2 regions of the Ferdinandcohnia salidurans genome follow, and region 1 is predicted to be linked to the other one. Evidence: riboswitches for the same ligand, from Rfam matches in the RefSeq annotation. Region 1 holds a riboswitch; the other holds the start of a gene.
The links. A riboswitch is a leader RNA that binds a small molecule or an ion and turns the genes downstream of it on or off. The one in region 1 is predicted to bind preQ1.
Positions count from the first base shown of each region.

Region 2: another riboswitch for preQ1. It lies ahead of queF (preQ(1) synthase); the one in region 1 lies ahead of queD (6-carboxytetrahydropterin synthase QueD).

Region 1 covers NZ_JBHUEK010000034.1:315,288-318,504, forward strand. The annotation lists gene folE (GTP cyclohydrolase I FolE) at 68-634, opposite strand; gene queE (7-carboxy-7-deazaguanine synthase QueE) at 699-1,427, opposite strand; gene queD (6-carboxytetrahydropterin synthase QueD) at 1,420-1,923, opposite strand; PreQ1 riboswitch class I at 1,994-2,037, opposite strand; gene pdxR (MocR-like pyridoxine biosynthesis transcription factor PdxR) at 2,176-3,217, opposite strand, start outside.
Region 2 covers NZ_JBHUEK010000029.1:68,744-71,960, reverse strand. The annotation lists gene ACFSFW_RS19775 (MFS transporter) at 1-21, shown strand, start outside; gene ACFSFW_RS19770 (ATP-grasp domain-containing protein) at 93-1,031, opposite strand; gene queF (preQ(1) synthase) at 1,354-1,854, opposite strand; PreQ1 riboswitch class I at 1,948-1,995, opposite strand; gene ACFSFW_RS19760 (FAD-dependent oxidoreductase) at 2,113-3,217, opposite strand, start outside.

The DNA.
Region 1 (3,217 bases):
ACTTTTGCGTAAAGTAATGAGTAAACGCATGGTGAGTCTATATAGAACATTTTGTAGTAACTCTTAATTAATTATTAATATAGCTTAAAATTTCCGAACGAGCATTGCTGTCTTTTACGAATACCCCTCTTACCGCCGAAGTAATCGTTTTTGTTCCGGGTTTTTTAACTCCACGCATGGTCATACACATATGTTCCGCTTCAACCACTACCATAACACCATGTGGCTCTAGTGTTTCCATAATAGTATCTGCAACAGTAGAAGTAATCCTTTCTTGTAGTTGAGGTCTACGCGATACGGATTCAACTGCTCGGGCAAGTTTACTTAATCCTGCTACTCGACCGTTTCTAGGAATATAGGCGACATGTGCTGTCCCATAAAAAGGTACTAGATGATGCTCGCACATAGAGTAAAATGGAATATCCTTTACTAATACAAGTTCTTCATGATCTTCGCTAAATATTGTTTCAAAGTATTCTTTAGGATCAATTGTTAATCCTGAAAACACTTCCTCATACATTTTAGCTACACGTTTAGGAGTTTCAAGAAGCCCCTCCCTGTTTGGATCCTCTCCAACTGCCTCTAGGATTAAGCGAACTGCTTCTTCAATTTTGTTACAATTAATGTTTGCCAATAGGTTACCTCCTCATGTTGTCTAACAAAATATTTAAGTCTATGAGTTTAACTTTCCTTATAAACTACACACCTCGTTTATTTCCCCAAATATAAGTATGAAGTTGAGGTAGTACTTTCACATTTTTCAACTCTTTATCTAACATAGTTTTATTAATTAACCATTCATATTTCTGTAATAACTGGGAAAGTAGTTTTTGATTGTCTGTCGTATGATTATTGTCGTTTCCTACTTGTAGGAAGAATGGGATGTCGGGGTAACGATAATGCACTTTCTTCGCATAGTTGTAATCTTGATCATCAAATACAACCACTTTTAAACTAGTGTTTTGACCTGTGGGGATTTTATTAAGTTTATGAATAATCATATCAAGAGCATCAAAGTTTGTTACCATCTCAGAACTGGGTGGTTTAGGAGAGATTGTTAGTTCATCAATTTTTAAGAACCATTCCTGCCACTTGCTTCCCTGTGTTTCCAAAGCAACTTTTATGTTGTTTTCTTTTAATAAACAAATTAAATAATCAAGGTTTTTTAATAGTGCAGGGTTTCCACCTGATATTGTTACAAATGAAAAACCTTCACCGCCTATTGATTTAAGCTCTTGCCATATTTCTTCTGCATCCATTTGTCTTATTAAATCTTTTCCCGAACCGTCCCAAGTGAATGCAGAATCACACCAAGAACAAGAATAATCACATCCAGCTGTTCTAACAAACATGGTCTTTTGGCCGATAACCATCCCTTCACCTTGAATGGTAGGACCGAATATTTCGATTACCGGAATTTTACTCAACTTCCATCCACTCCCGTCTTACCTCCGCATAACTAGTAGGGGTTTCATATAAACGAACAAATTCTACTCTTAAATCATTATATTTTTCTGATCTTTTATTCAAAGACTCCTTCATTTTCTCATAAATCCAAACAACCATATTTTCTGCTGTTGTATTCATTTTTGGTAAAGTTTCATTAAGATATCGATGATCAAGGTAAGTTTCAATTTCCTGTTTCCAGATCTCTTTGATGTCCCCAAAATCAATTACAAGGCCAATCTCATCTACGAAACCACTAATACCAAAAACTACTTTATATGTATGTCCATGAAGGTTCTTACATTTTCCTTCATAACAGTGGAGGTGGTGTGCTGCATCAAATGTAAATTCCTTGCTTACAAGCACACGTTTCCTATGGTATTTTAGTTCACTTCTTTTAATATCTTGGTTAATTTTTTGCAGGTTTTCTACTATTCTAAAACCAAAAAAATCATGTTGTACTTTCTTGTCCACCATCGCTTTTTCATCCTTTAACATAAAAGACTTCCTTTCAAATGAAAAAACAGTACCCAAGATGAAGTACTGCTTCTTCTTAGTTTTTTTAAAGAGGGGTGCTAGAACCTCTATTATGAATCTATTTTTGTTCTATAGCTATTATACCACAGTCGATTTTTGTCGAAAAAGAGAAATGAATTCCCAATGAAAAATTAAGACTTTTACGTTCATCAATATAAATCAAACGTATATTTGCAGATGCTACGTTGGTTTTTAAATACCTTGAAGTGCACTTGCAAATCTTCGAATCCCTTCATGAATGTTTTTCTCATTTTCCCTTGCAAATGTAAATCGAACACAATTCTTATTTGAGCCCATCGTGGAACCAGGAAGATAAATAACGCCCTTCTTTATTGACTCTTCTAATAGTTGCATTTCATTAAAACACTTGTTAATTTTACACCAAATATGAATTCCGCCTTCAGGGATATAGTATTCAACTTGTTCCCCTAGATACTCTGATAGACTTGAAACAATTTGATCTCTTCTACTTTTTAAATGTACAACTAAGTTTTTTATATGAGAGTCAAATTTGTCCGATTCTAAAAAGTCATTCGCAATCCATTGGGTAAAACTAGCGTGGCCAAAATCAATCTGTTGTTTTGCATCTGATAATCTTTCAATAACGGATTTAGGACCAATTATCCACCCAATCCGTAAACCAGAGGCAACAATTTTTGACAATGAACTAATGTATAAGACATTGCCAATAACATCCATAGATTTTAACGATGAGACGTGTTCACCTGTGAAAGAAGTTAAACTGTATGGATCATCTTCAACAATAGGTATTCCGTGTTCAGAAGAAATCTCCAAGATTTTCTTTCTTCTCATTTCATTTAATAATGTTCCAGTAGGATTTTGAAAAATTGGATTAAGGAATATCATTCTTATCCGATGTTTTTTATATAGAGTAATGAGATCATCTGGGTTAATTCCATTATTATCTATAGGAAACGAATATGTTCGAATGCCTGCTGATCTAAAGATGGGAAGACTATAATGATATGATGGCTCTTCTATAGCAACAGCATCCCCTGGCTTTAGGAGGCATTGTACAACTAAATGTAAAGCCTGCTGAGCTCCAGATGTGATAAGTATAGACCCCGGACTCGTCTCTATTCTTCTAAATTCTTTAACATGCTTTGAGATTGTTTCCCTTAATATTTTGTTCCCTTGGGGATGGTCGTACCCAATACTGCCAATATAGGATCTTGTGGAAGTGATGCTTCGTAAATCCTCTATGGGAAAAAGG
Region 2 (3,217 bases), on a different contig from region 1:
GCAGCAACTAACGAAGGGTAGCAATCATGCTACCCTTTGTTTTTACTTTACCATTAAATTGGAAAGAACCAATAGAACCGTCCCTCTGGTCCCTAAATTCTATTCAGTGCCTCGCCAAGAAATTTTGCAAGCTCAAGCATTCCGTATTTTTCCGCTTTCGCTTCTGCATCGGAGTTGTAGTTGGTGTTTGTATTAACATCATAGGTGAAGACTTCACCATCTGCATTTTTCACAAACTCAATACCTGCTACATCAATACTTACATCTTTTAGAAATGCTTCGTAACGTGCAATCTGTTCTGGATCTACATCATTGATAATTTCAAACTTGGGACGTACTTCTACCTCTTCCCCAACTGGGCAAAACAGATCACCAATTTGACATGCATCTGCTGGGCACAGCTCAAATCCTTCTGACGTATCAACTCGAACAGAATATACATACTTACCACCAACAAATTCAGCTCTTGTAATATAGGATTCTGGTGATTGGATATACTCTTGAATGAGCGTAATCCCGTCGACTGGCTCTTCAAATGCAGGGCTATTTACATAAGCCTTCAAGGACTCTACCGTTTGGAATAATTGTACGCCAAGTCCTTTACCTGCTCGATTATGTTTTGTAATAAAAGGTACTGTTCCTAGCTTTTCAGCTGCTTCAATAATTTGCTCACGGCCCACTGCCCCAATAGTTTTCGGAGTGCGCACCCCATTTTTTTCAAGCGCTGTGTATTGCTTGATTTTACTTAACTCTAGACGAAGGGCATTACTACCATTAAAAACGGTGCGATTATGGAATTCGAGCCAATCTAAAATCCCGCCTGTTAATTCAGGAGCAAATCGATGATCCCTTGTATGCGAAGAAGCACTCATACGGTTATAAAAAACACCCTCTGGTGGTTCTGCAGTTAAATCAATGACCCCTTTATCAAGATGCCACGCCTCATATGGTAAATTAAACTCATCCAATCGTTTTGTTAAATGTGAAGTCCAATCATCATTTTCATGGATAATATATATTTTTTTAGACATATAGAACTTCTCCCTTCGTATTACCTATTGGTCCTATTGATCACTTAGTCTCTGAATCAAATTAGCTAATAAGTTTGTTCTTCGAGACATCATGGTTTAGTGCTGTTAACTACTACTCTTTTAAGTTTTTATTTTATTTATCTTATAAGAGAGATTTATCGAAAAATTAATTCCTACTAAATATATACGATTTAACTATTTTATTGAGTCCATGTCAAGTAAAAGGATTACATTTATAAGAAGCATCATTTACCAATTTTTCAGAGCAAAAAAAATGCACACGTTATGGACACGTGTGCATTTACATATCTAAAACAATCCCTTATCGGTTATCTACTTTCTCAGGATAGAGGTCGTGGTTCATCAAGCGAAACTGTGCCATTTCTTCATATTTCGTACCCGGTTTACCATAATTACACCAAGGATCGATTGAAATGCCTCCGCGTGGCGTAAACTTGCCCCATACCTCGATATAACGTGGATCCAATAGTTTAATAAGGTCATTCATAATGATGTTCACGCAATCCTCGTGAAAATCACCATGGTTTCGGAAACTAAATAAATACAATTTTAAAGATTTACTTTCTACGATTTTCTTATCTGGAACATACGAAATGTACATCGTTGCAAAATCCGGCTGATGTGTCAGTGGGCAAAGACTCGTAAACTCCGGGCAATTAAACTTCACAAAATAATCTCGGTCTGGATGTAAATTATCAACAGACTCTAAAACCTCTGGTGCATACTCAAAACTATATTTTGTATTTTGATTTCCAAGTAAAGTTAAATCATTTAATCCTTCTTCATGACTTCTTCCTGACATGAAAAAAACCTCCCTTTTCTACTATTCTTTTCAAACTAAATTGGACAAACATATAAAAAGCCACGTCCAATATGGACATGGCATCATAGTCATGTATCCATAGTTTTTTATAGAGGGTTATAAGCTATGAACCTCTCTCGATTAAACCAAGTATCTTCCCATATAATATAAGACCCCACCAAAAACGTCAAGCATGGTGGGTCACAGGGACAGGTCCTTTGTCCCACCAATTTTTGGTAGGGCACAAGACCTGCGTCCCTATTTTGCTTTTCTTGCAGCCTGCTGAATGGGATCCCAAACGCCATTGTAAGGTGGGGCATATGCTAAATCCAAATCCAATAATTCGTCTATAGACATGTTGTGAAATAGGGCCGTGGATAGGACGTCAATCCGTTTGTCTACGCCACTTTCGCCAATGATTTGTCCACCAAGTAGCTTACGGGTGACTTTATGGTAGATTAATTTCACGGTCATCTTCTTTGCATCTGGATAATAGCCCGCAATGTCTCGCGCACGGATTGTGACAGAAGCAGTTGGTATATTCAACCTTTCCGCTTCTTTTTCTGAGAGCCCAGTTCGACCAAGTGATAAGTCAAAAAACTTGATAATCGATGTCCCGACTACACCTTTAAAGGTTTTATGTAAATTGACCATATTCAAGCCAGCGATCTGCCCCTGTTTGTTGGCATGAGTCCCAAGAGGAATATAATCATCCCGCTCCTTGATTCGGTGATACTGTGTTGCGCAGTCACCCGCTGCAAAAATATCCTCCACATTTGTTTGCATAGACGAATTTACTTGGATCGCTCCCTTTATTCCTGTTACAATTCCCGTACCATTAATAAACGCTGTATTTGGCTTCACTCCCACGGCAATTAAAACCAAATCCGATTTAATTTCACCTTTCTCCGTTTTTACTGATTCAACAAAATTATTTCCAATAAAACCTTCTACTGATTCCCCAAGTCTTAGTGTTAGATGATGCTTCTTCGCCTCATCGTGAATGAGGTCAGCAAGATCTCGATCGAAAATTCCAGCAAGCTGATCGTTTCTCTCAATGATGGTGACTTTTTTTCCTATTTCCGCAAAGCTCTCTGCCATTTCAAGACCTATATAACCACCACCGATGATTGTTACGTCTTTAACATCACGGAAGCCCTTGTACACATAATCTAAAATTTCTTCAGTATCCGGTATTGTTTTTAGTGTGAAGACGCCCTGAAGTGAACTCCCTTCCCAATTTGGGACAACTGGACTGGCACCCGTCGCAATTAACAAACGGTCATATGCTTGTTCAAAGTTTTCTCCCGTGGAAAGATTAATCCCTCTTACAACCTTTTGTTTCGCATCAATGCTCTTTACC